Regions from separate parts of the Planococcus sp. YIM B11945 genome, predicted to be linked through region 2. Evidence: a T-box and tRNA genes for the amino acid it is inferred to sense, from the RefSeq annotation. Region 2 holds a T-box; the other holds one or more tRNA genes.
What was found. The T-box of region 2 lies ahead of ileS (isoleucine--tRNA ligase). A T-box ahead of a tRNA ligase gene usually reads a tRNA of that ligase, here a tRNA-Ile.
Positions count from the first base shown of each region.

Region 1: it has a tRNA-Ile gene. The T-box ahead of ileS (isoleucine--tRNA ligase) is inferred to sense a tRNA for this amino acid. The anticodon was not compared.

Region 1 covers NZ_JBOZWR010000001.1:24-8,201, reverse strand. Annotated here, with positions in the region: gene menB (1,4-dihydroxy-2-naphthoyl-CoA synthase) at 1-576, opposite strand, end outside; gene menH (2-succinyl-6-hydroxy-2,4-cyclohexadiene-1-carboxylate synthase) at 588-1,400, opposite strand; gene menD (2-succinyl-5-enolpyruvyl-6-hydroxy-3-cyclohexene-1-carboxylic-acid synthase) at 1,391-3,097, opposite strand; gene ACRRQV_RS00120 (isochorismate synthase) at 3,084-4,475, opposite strand; gene ACRRQV_RS00115 (1,4-dihydroxy-2-naphthoate polyprenyltransferase) at 4,637-5,557, shown strand; tRNA gene ACRRQV_RS00110 (tRNA-Glu) at 5,871-5,942, opposite strand; tRNA gene ACRRQV_RS00105 (tRNA-Ser) at 5,949-6,039, opposite strand; tRNA gene ACRRQV_RS00100 (tRNA-Asn) at 6,044-6,118, opposite strand; tRNA gene ACRRQV_RS00095 (tRNA-Ile) at 6,120-6,196, opposite strand; tRNA gene ACRRQV_RS00090 (tRNA-Gly) at 6,211-6,284, opposite strand; tRNA gene ACRRQV_RS00085 (tRNA-Phe) at 6,289-6,364, opposite strand; tRNA gene ACRRQV_RS00080 (tRNA-Asp) at 6,385-6,460, opposite strand; tRNA gene ACRRQV_RS00075 (tRNA-Met) at 6,464-6,540, opposite strand; tRNA gene ACRRQV_RS00070 (tRNA-Ser) at 6,703-6,795, opposite strand; tRNA gene ACRRQV_RS00065 (tRNA-Ile) at 6,811-6,887, opposite strand; tRNA gene ACRRQV_RS00060 (tRNA-Met) at 6,896-6,969, opposite strand; tRNA gene ACRRQV_RS00055 (tRNA-Ala) at 6,990-7,065, opposite strand; tRNA gene ACRRQV_RS00050 (tRNA-Pro) at 7,073-7,149, opposite strand; tRNA gene ACRRQV_RS00045 (tRNA-Arg) at 7,177-7,253, opposite strand; tRNA gene ACRRQV_RS00040 (tRNA-Leu) at 7,278-7,366, opposite strand; tRNA gene ACRRQV_RS00035 (tRNA-Gly) at 7,398-7,472, opposite strand; tRNA gene ACRRQV_RS00030 (tRNA-Leu) at 7,478-7,562, opposite strand; tRNA gene ACRRQV_RS00025 (tRNA-Lys) at 7,585-7,660, opposite strand; tRNA gene ACRRQV_RS00020 (tRNA-Thr) at 7,668-7,743, opposite strand; tRNA gene ACRRQV_RS00015 (tRNA-Val) at 7,751-7,826, opposite strand; rRNA gene rrf (5S ribosomal RNA) at 7,836-7,951, opposite strand; partial or broken rRNA gene ACRRQV_RS00005 (23S ribosomal RNA) at 8,083-8,178, opposite strand, start outside.
Region 2 covers NZ_JBOZWR010000003.1:127,396-135,573, forward strand. Annotated here, with positions in the region: gene ACRRQV_RS05270 (RluA family pseudouridine synthase) at 1-145, opposite strand, end outside; gene lspA (signal peptidase II) at 145-621, opposite strand; gene ileS (isoleucine--tRNA ligase) at 1,079-3,841, opposite strand; T-box leader at 3,887-4,102, opposite strand; gene ACRRQV_RS05285 (DivIVA domain-containing protein) at 4,182-4,694, opposite strand; gene ACRRQV_RS05290 (RNA-binding protein) at 4,790-5,575, opposite strand; gene ACRRQV_RS05295 (YggT family protein) at 5,638-5,901, opposite strand; gene ACRRQV_RS05300 (cell division protein SepF) at 5,922-6,398, opposite strand; gene ACRRQV_RS05305 (YggS family pyridoxal phosphate-dependent enzyme) at 6,395-7,036, opposite strand; gene ftsZ (cell division protein FtsZ) at 7,756-8,178, opposite strand, start outside.

The DNA.
Region 1 (8,178 bases), on a different contig from region 2:
AACAACCGTATTGACTAAGCCCATATCAAGTGCTTCTTGTGCATCGTACTGACGGCACAAATACCAGATTTCGCGCGCTTTTTTATGCCCGATGATGCGAGCCAAATAGCCAGAACCGTATCCAGCATCAAACGAACCGACGCGCGGTCCAGTTTGGCCGAAACGTGCGTTGTCCGCAGCAATCGTCAAATCGCAAACCACGTGCAAAACATGCCCGCCGCCGATTGCAAAACCTGCAACCATTGCCACTACCGGTTTTGGAATGACACGGATCAAGCGCTGCAGATCCAATACGTTCAAGCGTGGAATCTCATCTTCTCCCACATAGCCGCCGTGTCCGCGGACGGATTGGTCGCCGCCTGAACAGAAAGCTTTTTCGCCTTCACCCGTTAAGATGATGACGCCTACTTTTGAATCATCACGTGCACGTGAAAATGCATCGATCATTTCATGGACCGTTTTTGGACGGAATGCGTTGCGCACTTCCGGACGGTTGATCGTCACTTTGGCAATGCCGTTGTACGTTTCGTATTTAATATCTTCATATGTACGTTCTGTAACCCATTCTCGAGTCATGATGTTCCTCCTCAAAATTTTAGTAGCAAATACTCCTCTACTATTGTAGCAAACTCAAGCGGTTTTTCCACGTGAATTGCATGCCCCGCCTGCACAACTTTAAATTGCGCATCCCGAATCCGCTCCTGCATCGCTTTTGCAATCCCCATAAACTTCGGATCCAGCGCCCCTGCCACCAATAAAACCGGCATCCGCATGTCTTCAAGCTGGCCCCAATACGACTCTTGCGAACCAGTTCCCATGCCGAGCAAACTATTGGCGAGGCCGACCGGATGCTGTGCCAACCGTTCTTCGCGAACCGCTCGCTTAACAGAATCCGGCAAATGTTTTTGGCTGTCAAACAGCTCAATGTTTTCCCAGAAATCCACAAACGCCGGCACGCCGTCTTTCAGTAGCCGTTCAGCAAGCATTGCATCATTTGTCCGCCGCTGTTTTTGCTCTTCTTGAGTTCGCAGCCCCGGAGACGCACTTTCTAAAACTAGCGCTTCTACTCGCTCTGGATACGTGCACGCATAGGCAAGAGCCGTGCGGCCACCCATCGAATAACCCACAAGCATAAACTGCTCCAATTCCAATTGGGCAAACAGCTCTTCCAAATCGTTTAGTTGCTGAGCCATGGCATATTTCTCAACTTGCTCAGGGCTGTCGGTCTGTCCATGGCCAATCAAATCGACCAAGACAATCTTAAACTCCTGCAAGCGAGCAATTACCGGAAGCCAGGTTTTTGAACTTCCCGTAAAACCGTGCAAAAAAACCAGCGTGGGCTTTTTCGTTTCATTGACTATTTCCACATGGTAGCGGACACCATTTGCTGTCAGGTCCATTGCTTCGCCAGCTCCTCATCAAACCGGCTCCACAATTTGCGGTGCACCAGCACATTTTCCTGCCGGTCGGTAAACACTTCAATGATTTTCACAGATTTTGTTTTTTCCGTCTGCAGCGCATCCGCTAATTGCGTTTTCGTGTGCACAGCCGCGTACTCCGTGTCGTACATGTTTGCTGCGTCGCTGAACGTCAGGCCGGTCGGCGTGCCGAACAGCTCTTCAAAATGGCGTTCTTCCTGTGACTGGGGCAAATACGAGAAGATTCCGCCGCCATCGTTGTTCATGATAACAATCGTCAAATCCGTCTGCTGCATTTTTGATGCAATCAAGCCGTTCATGTCATGCAAAAACGACAAATCACCGATAAACAAATACGCCGGGCGTTTTCCTGCTGCCTGAACGCCAAATGCGGTCGATACCACGCCGTCAATGCCATTCGCTCCGCGGTTGGCAAAAATGCGGATGTCGCGCTGGGTCGCTTTAAAAAACGTATCCACGTCGCGTATCGGCATACTGCTGCCGACGACCATGTCGCACGCATCCAATTCGTCAAAGAAAACTTTTGCCAAAACGCCTTCATCCAGTTCTTCTTCACAATGCTGTTCCATCACGCGCCAAAAAATTTCAGACGCCCCGGTCCATTTCAGCCGGTATTCTGATGCCGGCTTTGCTTTGATTGGCAGTTGCCATAAATTATCTGCAGAAGCCTGGATATGATGCGTAACAACCGATTGCGCATCCCGCACCATTGCGCTTTCGTCAAAAACTACATAAGTTTTTGGCCGAACGGCAGTCAAATACAGCGACAGCGGCTTTGAAACCGGCTGCGGCCCAACACGGATTACAACATCCGGCACCATTTCGTCTTTAAAGAGTTTATTTTTCAATAATGCATCATACGAATCAATGATTAAATCCTTGCAAGAAGGATCAATTTTAGCCCGCAAATTGGACAATGGATCTGCCAGCACCGGCCATTGCAATTTTTGGACAAACTGCCAAAATTCCTGTGAAACCGGTGCAGTCATTTCGCCCATCACCAAAAGCCCTTTTTCCTGTTTCAGCACGTCCTGCAAAAATACTTCCGCTTCATTCGTTAAAGCAGTTGCAGCGCCGAAATGCGCAATTTCCCCTTGGCTTTCGTAATGCTGTTCAAAATCAATGCGCAGCGGCTCCCGAAAAGGCACATTGATGTGGACCGGCCCTTTTGGTTCCGTTTTCGCAGAGGCGACCGAACGGTGCAAATGGCGACCGAGGAAATCCAAGCGATTGTCCAGTTCCGGCATCGGCAAATCAACCGACCATTTCACATGCGACCCGAACAAATTGATTTGATTGATAGCTTGTGGCGCGCCGACATCCCGCAATTCATGTGGTCGATCCGCCGTTACGACAATAAGGGGAATTCGTGCGTAATAGGCTTCGACAATAGCCGGGAAATAATTGGCAGCAGCCGTTCCCGATGTGCAAAGAAGCATAACCGGCTCCCTAGAAGCTTTTGCTAAGCCAAGCGCAAAATAAGCGGCTGAACGTTCATCTATTTGGCGGTACACCGTCAATCCTTCTTGCTTCATGCATGCATAGGCAAGAGGCGTCGACCGGGATCCCGGGCTGATCACCGCATTCTTCACTCCTAAATGCACGATAGAATGCGTAAAAGCAGATACATATTCCGTTAAAAATTCACGATTTGTCACTTAATTGACCTCCAAGCGTACGGAGCATCGGCCGGAACTTGACCCAAGTTTCTTCGTACTCTGATTCAGGGGTAGAATCTTCAACAATTCCACCTCCTGCATATAAGTAAGCTTCTTTTCCATTTACAAACGCTGAACGAATTGCCACTGCAAATTCGCCGTCCCCACTTGCATCTATCCAGCCGATCGGTGCAGCGTAATAGCCGCGGTTCATCGTTTCATACTGGCGGATCAAGCTGAGCGCCGCTTGTTTCGGCTCTCCGCCCAATGCAGGCGTCGGATGTAAATCACGCACCAAATCAAGCAGCGTCGACTGCGGATTCAATTTGCCTTGAACCGGTGTATACAGGTGCTGGATATCGCGGATTTTCATCAAACGTGGCGCTTTCGGGACCACAACTTCCTGGCAGTGCTCGTTAAAGACATTATTGATCATGTTGACCACATACTGGTGCTCGGAACGGTTTTTTCGGTCTGCAAGCAACGTTCTGCCCAATTCTTCATCTTTTTCTTGTGTTGTTCCGCGCGGCGTCGATCCTGCCAAACAAGTCGACAACGCTTTACGAGCTTCCACTTTCACCAATCGTTCCGGACTCGCGCCGAAGAAAAACTGGTCTTCTGCTTCAAAACCGAACAAAAAGCTTTCCGGTTGTTCGGTTGCCACTTGGTTCAACACCGAAGATGCCGAAAGCGTTTGGTCAAACGTTAATTTTAAAGATCTTGCAATCACTACCTTATCCGCTTGTTTCGCTTTGATGATCGCCGTCACTTTTTTAATTGATTCCAAATACTCATCTTTTTTCACTTCTTGCCGGTTAAACGCTGCCGGTTTGATGTAGTTTTTCTGCTCTGCTGCTTTAGCTGCGCGAACAAGCATATCACGTTCTTTTCTCAGTACTGAAAAATCGTCCCCAGCTTCTTCTTTCTTGCTGACCAAATGAATGCTAATGTATGAGCGGCCATCTTTGACAAGCAGCTGAAAGGTCGGAACCGCAAAATAAGCGTCCGGAAAATGCGTCCATACGCTTTGCATTTTATTCAATGGATCAAACGAGAATCCGCCGAATAAAACCGGTTGAATGGATTGCTCTTTATTAACGATTTGCTTGCACAAGCTTTGCCAATCCTGTTTAATTTCCTCAAACCGTCCGTGATGATTTGTTGTCGTTAACGTATAGGCATGGCCTAACCCTGCCATCGTAAACGTCTTTTCCCGGTTTTGCCAAAACATCCGTTTTCCTGTGAAGCGTTCTTTTCCTGCTTCAAAAAAAGCCAATGCAGACAATCCGGATACTTCAATAGTTTCAGTAAAAAAGCGATACGCTAAAAACCGCGTATCTTCATATTTATCGGTCGATGAATACGATTGTGAATTCACCAAATTACCTCCGTTTTCAAACAGCTGTTACTAAACTGCTTCACTTTTTAATCTCTATTCTCTATCATACTCTTTTCTCGAAAAATCGGCACACCATTTGCTGTCACTCAGCCGTTTTTGCAGTACAATATAGAGTGGAAAGAATCAAAGGAGAGATAAACATGACACATTCGATTCAAGCAGACCAAGGCTGGCGCGTCTGGTGGCAATTAACCCGCCCCCATACCTTGACCGCTTCTTTCGCCCCAGTATTTTTAGGAACGATGATTGCGCTCGATCAGTCTTCATCAATCGACTGGCTGTTGTTTTTGGCTATGCTGGTTGCCAGTTTGCTGATTCAAGCAGCCACCAATATGTTCAACGAGTATTATGATTTTGCAAGAGGGCTGGATAACGAAAAATCCGTCGGTATCGGCGGCGCCATTGTCCGCAACGGCGTCAAGCCTAAAACCGTCCTAACTTTAGCATTGATGTTATATGTTATCGCCGGCATTATCGGCATTTGGATTTGTTCTCAGACAAGCTGGTGGCTATTGCTCGTTGGCGGAATCGCCATGTCAATCGGCTATTTGTACACCGGCGGCCCGTATCCCATAGCTTACACACCTTTTGGCGAACTATTTTCCGGTGTCGTTATGGGTTACTTGATTGTCATCATTGCCTTTTTTATTCAAACCGGCGAAGTGACCACCACTGCTTCATTGCTTGCAGTACCAAGCACTCTTCTAGTTGCAGCTATAATGTTAACCAATAACATTCGGGATATGGTCGGAGATGCTGCAAGCGGCCGTAAAACGTTGGCTATTTTAGTAGGACGCCCAACTGCTGTTAATATCCTGCTCGCCTTTTTCGCTTTGTCGTATCTTTGGGTGCTGGTATTAGTAGTTATGGGCGCTGTCACTCCTTGGACGCTTCTCGTATTTTTGAGCGCACCAAAAGCTGTGAAAGTTGTTAAGACCTTTAAACGCTATACAGAACCTTTAGAAGTAATGCCTGCAATGAAAGCAACAGGAATTACCAATACACTATTCGCTTTCCTTTTAGGAATCGGGCTTTTAGTCCATCATTTATTCACCCTATAAAAAGAGACTGGCTTTAGCAGAAATTATAGCTGCTAAGCCAGTCTCTTTTTATAATTAAAACATATAAAGCTTGTCACTTAGAATCCGCATAAGCTATTAAAGAATTACTGTGAAGGTCTTTCTCTTTGATGCATTCACCTTCTATTGTTCCCTTTAGATAGTTATTGATCAACTCGTTTTCATTTACAAATGGAGGTTTTATAGACAGCAGACCAAAAATCGCTCTTTAATTAAAAATGATTGGCAAAGCGATAACAAAAGCAGTTTTAGACAAAACAAAATACCATGCATCAGATGCATGGTATTTTAAGGATGACCCCTACGGGATTCGAACCCGTGTTACCGCCGTGAAAGGGCGGTGTCTTAACCGCTTGACCAAGGGGCCATATACTGGCGGAGAAGGAGGGATTTGAACCCTCGCGCCGGTTTCCCGACCTACACCCTTAGCAGGGGCGCCTCTTCAGCCACTTGAGTACTTCCCCAGTATGGCTCCGAAGGTAGGACTCGAACCTACGACCATCGCATTAACAGTGCGGTGCTCTACCACTGAGCTACTTCGGAATGGTGGGCCTAAATGGACTCGAACCATCGACCTCACGCTTATCAGGCGTGCGCTCTAACCAGCTGAGCTATAGGCCCATATGTACAAAATATGGAGCGGGTGAAGGGAATCGAACCCTCATCATCAGCTTGGAAGGCTGAGGTTTTACCACTAAACTACACCCGCAATATGGTGGGTCAGGACGGAGTCGAACCGCCGACACTTAGAGCTTCAATCTAATGCTCTACCAACTGAGCTACTGACCCACATATATGTAAGATAAAAATGGCGGTCCCGACCGGGATCGAACCGGCGATCTCCTGCGTGACAGGCAGGCATGTTAACCGCTACACCACGGGACCATTTGGTTGCGGGGGCAGGATTTGAACCTGCGACCTTTGGGTTATGAGCCCAACGAGCTACCGAACTGCTCCACCCCGCGATAATATTATTTACGAAGATTGGTTATGCTTTACGCTTAATGGACATCTGCTTCGGCTGACGCCTGCATCGATGTTACTTCGCCGTCTTCGTACGGCTCGTTGCTCCACCCCGCGATAATGATAATTCCTTTTAAAAAAGTTGTCCACCCATTTTAAAAATATGGAGGAGGAAGAGGGATTCGAACCCCCGCGGGATTTGACTCCCCTGTCGGTTTTCAAGACCGATCCCTTCAGCCAAACTTGGGTATTCCTCCAGGTTAATATATAAATGGTGGACCTTGCAGGACTCGAACCTGCGACCGGACGGTTATGAGCCGTCTGCTCTAACCAACTGAGCTAAAGGTCCTAAAAAAGTGGCGGCAGAGGGGATCGAACCCCCGACCTTACGGGTATGAACCGTACGCTCTAGCCAGCTGAGCTACGCCGCCAGGATCTTTAAATATATAGTTGGTGGAGCCTAGCGGGATCGAACCGCTGACCTCCTGCGTGCAAGGCAGGCGCTCTCCCAGCTGAGCTAAGGCCCCGTTGTAATGGTCGGGAAGACAGGATTCGAACCTGCGACCCCTTGGTCCCAAACCAAGTGCTCTACCAAGCTGAGCTACTTCCCGAACTGAATTGCTGAGTGTGAAAAAATATGGCGCGCCCGAGAGGACTCGAACCTCTAACCGCTTGATTCGTAGTCAAGTACTCTATCCAATTGAGCTACGGGCGCGTATGTGGTTTTTTGCAAACAAAATGGTGCCGAGGACCGGAATCGAACCGGTACGGTAGTCACCTACCGCAGGATTTTAAGTCCTGTGCGTCTGCCAGTTCCGCCACCCCGGCTTAGGGTCGGCTTGCATTGCATTTGAAAAAATGGAGCGGAAGACGAGGTTCGAACTCGCGACCTCCACCTTGGCAAGGTGGCGTTCTACCACTGAACTACTTCCGCAAAAATGGTGCGGGTGAAGGGAGTCGAACCCCCACGCCCGAAGGCGCTAGATCCTAAGTCTAGTGCGTCTGCCAGTTCCGCCACACCCGCGTGGCAATATGAAATTAAAAAATGGTGAGCCATGAAGGATTCGAACCTTCGACCCTCTGATTAAAAGTCAGATGCTCTACCAACTGAGCTAATGGCTCGTGCAAATGGTGCCGGAGAAAGGACTTGAACCCTCAACCTACTGATTACAAGTCAGTTGCTCTACCAGTTGAGCTACTCCGGCGAAAAAATGGTGGAGGATGACGGGATCGAACCGCCGACCCTCTGCTTGTAAGGCAGATGCTCTCCCAGCTGAGCTAATCCTCCAATATGTATGCCCAGCGACGTCCTACTCTCACAGGGGGAAACCCCCAACTACCATCGGCGCAAAAGAGCTTAACTTCCGTGTTCGGGATGGGAACGGGTGTGGCCTCTTTGCCATCATCACTGGACTCTTTTTTTGAAAGCCAAGTCTTATTATACCAACTCTGGCGAGTTTGGCAAGCGGTTTTTAAAACCGGACTTGTTCTTTCAAAACTGGATAGCCGACATTAGAAACGAAACGCGGGCACGCCTGCCCTTTTTGGTTAAGTCCTCGATCGATTAGTATTCGTCAGCTGCACGCGTCGCCGCGCTTCCACCTCGAACCTATCTACCTCATCGTCTTTGAGGGATCTTA
Region 2 (8,178 bases):
CCGTTTCTCCATTTACTTTTACAGCGCCTTCTTTTACCCAATTTTGGATCTGGGAGCGCGACCAGTCTTCGTCGATTGAAGAAACAGCTTTATCGACGCGTTCGCCGGCCATTTCTTCGGTAATTTCTATTGTTAGTTCTTCCATTAAGACACCTTTTTCTTTTCTTGTTTTTCGTCAATTATGATAAATATGATCATGAGAACGACACCCACCGTCAAAGCGGCATCAGCGACGTTGAAAATCGGGAACTCGTAGTTGATGACTGGGATCAGCACATCCACAAAATCCACTACTTCCCCACGCAACATCCGGTCAATGAAATTCCCGACCGCACCGCCAAGCAGCACCATCAAGCTTAATTGGAACAACGGCTTGCCTTTTGCATGCTTATGGAAATAATACAGAATGGCTCCAATTACAGCAATTGTGATAATTGCAAACAGCCACATCTGCCCTTCAAGCATTCCCCAAGCAGCGCCCCGGTTACGGTGCGACAGCCAAGCAAGATACGGATCCGCCAAAATGATGCGTTCACCCAATTCCATATTTTTCAAAACCAACCACTTTGTCCACTGATCTAAAGCAATGATCAGCGCAGCAATTCCATAATAAATAAACATGCGTTTCCTCCGTCAATTCATCAGTCAGTCTATTTTACCACAGAAGAGTTGAAAGCGTAAGCGCCGTTGCGAGTTGCTTCGCTTTTATAAGAGTTTACTTTCTACAAACCGCTTCGGTCGCTTTGGGTAAGGCAAAGACGATTGCTCCTGCACAAGCTCGTCGCAAAAGAGGTCCCCAAATCCTTTGGGTCCCTCTTTGGCTCCCACAATGAGCCGAGAAGACACTCGTCTCATTGCTCCGCCTAGCCCCTGGACGCGCCGGCGCTAGGCAAGCTTATTGAGAACAGAAAGCTCTATCCGTTTCTGCAGTGTTATCTAAGATATGGAGCAAAACAGCCATCTCTATTAGTAATTAAATTCAACTTGTATAGCTAGTTTAATAGGATATAAATTCACCTTCAATCAAAAAGAAAACCCCCGAAAAACCGGACTATCGGTTTTTCGGGGGCTAGAAATTTTAAGCGAATTGTGTTTCGACTACAGATGCACATCGTGGGCAAAGTGTCGGGTGCGTTTCGTTCTGGCCGATTTCTTGTGAAATCGTCCAGCAGCGTTCGCATTTTTCGCCTTCCGCTTTTTCCACAAGGACTGCAACTTGATTTAATTCAAGTGCTTGTTCCGGAGCCGATTCTTTCGCGCCGCCGAATTCGTATTGGGAAACGATGAACAACTGCCCAACGTTATCGTCAACTGAAGCAAGCAAGGTTTTCACTTCTTCACTGCCGTAAACCGTGACTTTTGCTTCTAACGATTTGCCGATTGTTTTCGCAGCCCGAGCTTCTTCCAACGCTTTTAACACGTCATCGCGGATTGTCATGAACTGTGTCCATTTCTGGTCAAGGTCATCGAATGCTATATTAGTTTGCACTTCTGGGAAGTCAGTCAACTGTACACTTTCTTCCGTTACGAAGTTCAAATAGCCCCACATTTCATCAGCTGTATGCGGTATGATCGGCGCAGCCAATTTCAAGATGGCCATCAATGAATCGAACATGACTGTCTGCATTGCACGGCGATGCGGATGATCTACCGCTTCGATATAAACGACATCTTTCGCTACATCCAAATAGAACGAGCTCAAATCGTTTGCACAGAAACCGTTCAACGCATGGTAGATGGAAGAAAATTCATATGTTTCATAGCCTTTGCGAACCGCTTCGATCATTTTTTGCAGCTTCATGGCCATGTATTGATCCATTTCGCGCATATCTTCAAATGCTACACGATGTTCTTTTTCATCAAAGTCAGCCAAGTTTCCGTGAAGGAATTTCAGCGTGTTGCGGATTTTGCGGTATACTTCCGATACTTGCTTGAAGTTATCATCTGAAACGCGGACGTCTGCTGTGTAATCCACAGAAGCTACCCATAATCGCAGGATATCCGCTCCCATTTGGTTCATTACTTTAGCTGGCACGATGACGTTGCCGAGCGACTTGCTCATTTTGCGGCCGTTGCCATCAAGCGTAAAGCCGTGGCTTAAGATGCCTTTATAAGGCGCAATGCCGTTGATTGCAACACTCGTGATCAACGATGAGTTGAACCAGCCGCGGTATTGATCCGATCCTTCTAAGTACAAATCAGCCGGGTACGACAAATCTTCCCGCTCGTCAAGCACGCCTTGGTGAGAAGATCCAGAATCAAACCAAACATCCATGATGTCTGTTTCTTTTGTGAAAATGCCGTTCGGGCTGCTCGGATGCGTAAAGCCAGGCGGCAGCAATTCAGCAGCTGTGCGCTCAAACCAGACGTTTGAACCGTTTTCACGGAACAAATCGGAAATGTGAGCAATGGTTTCGTCCGTAATAATCGGATCGCCATTTTCTGCATAAAAGACCGGAATTGGAACACCCCAAACGCGTTGACGAGAAATATTCCAATCGCCACGGTCGCGCAGCATATTGAACAAGCGTGTTTCTCCCCATGCTGGCGTGAATGTCGTTTCATTGATCGCTTTCAAGATTTGGTCGCGGAATGCTTCGATGGAAACAAACCATTGAGCCGTTGCCCGGTAAATAACCGGTTTTTTCGTCCGCCAGTCATGCGGATACGAGTGCGTGATAAACGCCAAATGCTCAAGAGCTCCTGCAGCGTCCAGTGCTTCCGTGATCGATTTATTGGCTTTATCATAAAACAGCCCTTCAAATCCAGGTGCTTCTGCTGTCATTACGCCGCGTTCATCAACCGGACAAAGAACGTCTAAACCGTATTTCTTGCCGACTAAAAAGTCATCTTCCCCGTGGCCTGGCGCCGTATGAACAAATCCGGTACCGGAATCAGTTGTAACGTGTTCACCGAGCATAACGAGCGACGTACGGTCATATAAAGGATGCTGTGTTAAAATGTGTTCGAATGCCGCGCCTTTCAATTCGCGGACAACTTCATAATCTGCCCATTCCAATTCTTTTGCGACATCTTCAAGCAGCGCTTGAGCGACCACAAATAGCGAACCGTTTACGGAAACTTCTACATAAGTTAATTCTTCATGGGCTGTAATTCCAAGGTTTGCCGGAATGGTCCAAGGCGTTGTTGTCCAGATGACGATTTTCGTGCCTTCAGCCAACACGCCTTTGCCGTCAACTACTTTAAATGAAACATAGATAGAAGGAGATTTTTTGTCCTGGTATTCGATTTCCGCTTCAGCCAATGAAGATTCGCTTGAAGGGGACCAATAAACCGGCTTTAACCCTTTATAGATATAGCCTTTATGCGCCATGCTTCCGAATACTTGGATTTGGCGTGCTTCGTATGCAGATTTCAACGTGATATATGGATTTTCCCAATCGCCGCGAACCCCAATGCGCTTGAATTGCGCGCGTTGGTTATCGATTTGTTCATAAGCATATTCCGCACAAAGCTTGCGGAATTCGGCAAGCGACATTTCTTTGCGGTTGACGCCTTTATTGGTCAACGCTTGTTCAATCGGCAAACCATGCGTGTCCCAGCCTGGAACGTAAGGAGCATGGAAGCCCATCATCGAACGCGAACGGACAATCATGTCTTTTAGTACTTTATTTAATGCATGGCCCATATGAAGATCGCCATTGGCATAAGGCGGTCCGTCGTGAAGGATGAAATGAGGGCGGCCTTTTGTGCGGTCCAGCACCTTTGAATAAATGTCCATTTCTTCCCATTTCTTTTGCATTTCCGGTTCCCGGTTCGGCAAATTGCCGCGCATTGGAAAATCTGTTTTCGGCATTAATAACGTGTCTTTGTATTCCATCGTTTTTTCCTCCTAAAGGCATAATAAAAAGCCCCCCATCCCTGGTAAAGGGACGAGAAGCTTGAACTCGCGGTACCACCCTTGTTGCAGCTTAACGCTGCCACTCGATCCACCGTATCGTGGTGTAGACGGAATTGGGTACTTCGTTTCCCCAATCCAGCTCAAGAGTGATTTTCCTCTCTACATTCTTCACCAGGCTCTCACTGTCCCCGGCTCGCTTTGTCGAATTATAAGGAGTACTGTCTCTGTCAACGCTTTGTATATGGATAGCTCGGCGCAGGGCTGAACTATTCTTAGTATTTAGTAATTATAGAAGTTGAAAGTTCCTGAGTCAAGAAGGTTAGTCTCTTTTCTCGTCTTCCAGCTTGTCCAAATTGGTAGTGTCCACGTCGTATTCCATCAATGTGTCCCAATCGTCTGTGTCGATCAAGTCCAGCTGGGCTTCGACGATCATTTTGAAACGGTTGCGGAACACTTTGGATTGTTTCTTCAATTCTTCGATTTCCATTGCAATACGCCGCGCTTTAGTCAGCGATTCGTTGACAATGCGGTCGCCATTTTTCTCAGCTTCACGTACGATCAATTTTGCTTCTTTCTGGGCATTGCGGCGAACTTCTTCGGCAGCTTCTTGGGCAACGATGATCGACTTTTGCAGCGTCGTTTCAATCGTTGTAAAGTGTCCAACGCGCTCGTCGGTCTGCTTCAAACGTTCTTCAAGCTCTTTCTTTTCTTTCAGAAGCAATTCATAATCTTTGATGATTTGGTCCAGGAATTCGTTTACTTCGTCTTCCTGGTATCCGCGAAACGCGCGGCCAAATTCTTTGTTATGTATATCCAGCGGGGATAATGGCATTACCGTGCACCTCTCCTTAACATATCGTCGTTTCTCTACATTATACAGATGAACAGCTTAAATTTCAGTATAATTTTACATTTTATCAAAATCGCTTATTTGCTCGTGTCCAAACGGCCGATTTGCAGACGGATTTTGTCTTTTTTCGTCCGCCCTTCGATTTCTCCGACTTTGACGCGCCCGAAGCCTCTTGAAGAAATCATATCCGATTCATGAAGTTCAAACGACGGATGCTCCATAACCGTCCAGTTGACTTTCACTTTGCCGCCGTGGACAAGAGCCGCCGCTTTTTGCCGGGAAATGTTATAGACAGAGCTGATGACCGTATCGAGCCGCATGGAACTGACCGTAAACGATTCTTCCACCCATTCTTCTGTGGTTGTCAAAAGATTGGAAGGGTCTTCCACCTCTTTTAATTGGACTTTGACTTTTGCTGCTGCAGTGAAATTCGTCTGCAAGTACTGGCTGACTTCATCCGCAACAGCAAACTGGATGCGTTCTCCTTCGATGCGGATATCCCCGAATTTCCCTCGTCCAAGGCCGACTGACATTAACGAACCTAAAATATCAGGATGCTTTAAGGTGACAAACCGTACTGGATATTTCAGTTCAAACAATGTAATTTGAAAATCTTCGGACTGCGGTTCGTAGTATGACGGATACAACAAAACACGCTGCCTTTCCGCTCCCTCGAATGTTCCGGAAGCCGCCATCAGAATATCGCTTGAACCCAATACCGATTGAACGATAAAACGTTCGCGAGGATCAAGAAAATCAGTCAACTTTGGTGAATAGCGATCTTCAACGTCCACGATCCATCCTGAAACTTGTTCGATAAATTGCTGTTCGTCTTTTCTAAAATGCTGAAGCAAGGACTCCATTTGGCTGCCTCCTTTAATGTTTTAATTAGTTAAAGCAAAAAACCCCACGTGATGTGAGGTTATCAGACGAAATAGTTAAACAATACAATCAGGCCATTGCTCGCAAGGCGTAAAGCTAAAATGGCAATAATTGGAGAAAAATCGATCATTCCTAAAGGCGGAATAATTTTTCTGAAAATGTCTAAATACGGATCGGTAACTTTTGAAAGCATTTGGCCAATGCCCGACTCTTTTGCATTGGGAAGCCAACTCATTAAAATGCTAGCGATTATAAGATACGAATAAATATTGATAGCCACTAAAATCAATCGTAATATATCATCCATTTAGTTTTTTTCCACCTCTTCTAATGTTGATCATCGTAATAAAAATCCGAAATGGCGCCATCCACTTCTACAGTATCCGGCACGCAAAGGAAGATGTCAGTTCCAATGCGTTGAATGTCTCCGCCTAATGCGTAAACCGTTCCACTTAAAAAATCAATAATGCGCAGCCCTTGGTCCTTATCAATTCGTTGAAGGTTTACCACAACCGCACGTTTGCTTTTTAAATGTTCAGCTATATCTTGGGCTTCCGCATAAACTCTTGGTTCAGCCAAGTGAACTTTAGAGGATTTTGCGGCACTTTGCAAACTCACCAAATTGGGAACAGCAGCTGTTTCCACAGGGGCTTGGCGGCGTTCTTTAGGCGTTTTTCTTATTTCTTGTACCGTATTCGGTTTTTCGTACCGTGGCGCGGGAGCTTGCTGCTGCGGCTGCTGTGGCTGCTCATCTTCATATTCTTCCAAGTAAAAGAAGTTTTTGAATTTATTTTTTATGCTCATTGCTGTGCCTCGCTTTCCGTTCCTACTAATGCTGTGCCTATCCGTACAAATGTTGCACCTTCTTGTGCAGCAATCAAATAATCATTTGACATGCCCATTGAACATTCGGTGCAGGGGGCATGGTTCCAGTTTTTTGCTGCAACTTCGACCTGAAGGGATTTCAATCCTTTGAAAGTTTGGCGAATGGCCGTTTCATCTGTCGTATTCGGTGCCATCGTCATTAAGCCCACCACCTGGATTTTATCAAACTCACTAAGAGCTTCGATAAATTCCAACGCTTCCTCCGATGCAACTCCACTTTTGGATTCTTCTTTTGATACATTCACTTGGACAAAGCAATTAACGGGACGCTCTGCCCGTTTTTGAATTTCTTTTGCCAAACTCATTCGATCCAGCGAATGCAAAAAATCAATTTGGTTGATCACTTCTTTTACTTTCCGCGTTTGCAAAGTTCCAATAAAATGCCAAATAGCTTTATCAGTAATCGCTTCGTATTTTGCAGCCAATCCTTCTGGGCGATTTTCACCAAGATGATGGATGCCGGCCGCGATGGCTTCTTCAGTCCGCTCAATGCCGACTTGCTTGGTCACCGCAATAATTTCAATGCCGTGCCGTATGTTTTCTATTTCATTTTTCATTTTTTCATAAACTGGTTTTATGGGTTTCAATGCATTCACTACTTTTCTCTAGATGTTCAACTTATTGTATCAAGTAAAGCTTAATATATCAATTGTCCCCCTAGTCTCAACGCTTTCTCCACCAAGAAAACGGCGATTTTTTTACAAATCGCGTAAAAGAGTTGATATATAAGGTGAAGTTAATTATTAATAGGTGTCTGATATTCCGCAAAACAGCTTGGGCTGTCCCATAACTAAAAAAGATAAAACCGGCAAAGAAAAGGAGTGCTTTTTCTTTGCCGGTTTTTTAGCTAGCTGACGGAAGTGGAAGCGGCGAAAACCATGTGCTCCTGCATCGCTTCGCTGCTTCGTCGCAAAGAATCGACCGAACTCCCTTCGGTCGATTCTTTCCTGCGGGAGCAGTGATGGAGCAAAGCGACAGAGCGACAGTGCCGAAATCCACTCGGGCGTTTCGCCCGAGTTAGTTCGGCACGAGCCCGCGGAAAGCGTCCGCTGGAATGGACGTCAGCCTCTTTTGGGACAGCCCCGACGAGCTTGAACAGGAGCAGCGCTCTTTCTTGTCTAGAAGCTAGCGGAGCGATGCAGAGACAATCTTCTTTGCCCTACCAAAACGATCCTAGCGAGGTATAAAAGGATACTTCTTTAGTTCAACTTATATAGATTAAAAACCCATATAAGTTTTCTCCATAAAAAAAGCTGCCATTATGGCAGCTTTTGGATTAGCGTCTTCTGCGGTTGCGAAGGAACGTCGGGATGTCTAAAGCATCATCCTGTTGTTTTTCTTGGCGAACCGGCTGTTGTGGTTCTTGTTGGTAAGAAGGAACTTGCTCTTCGCGGCGCTGTTCTTCACGGCGTGCTTCACGAAGAGATGGCGGAGACTGCTGCTGAATCGATTGCACTCGGCTTGAGTTTAATCCAGATCCACGCGGTGTTCTCGGCTGAATTTGTTCTTCGTTAAACCCTGTTGCGATAACCGTTACCACGATTTCGTCTTTCAAGTTATCGTTGATAACCGAACCGAAAATCATATTTACTTCTTCATCTGAAGCGGACGCAACAATATCTGCTGCTTCTTGCACTTCATACAAGCTTAAGTTGGATCCGCCTGTAATGTTCATTAAAACGCCTTTCGCGCCGTCTAC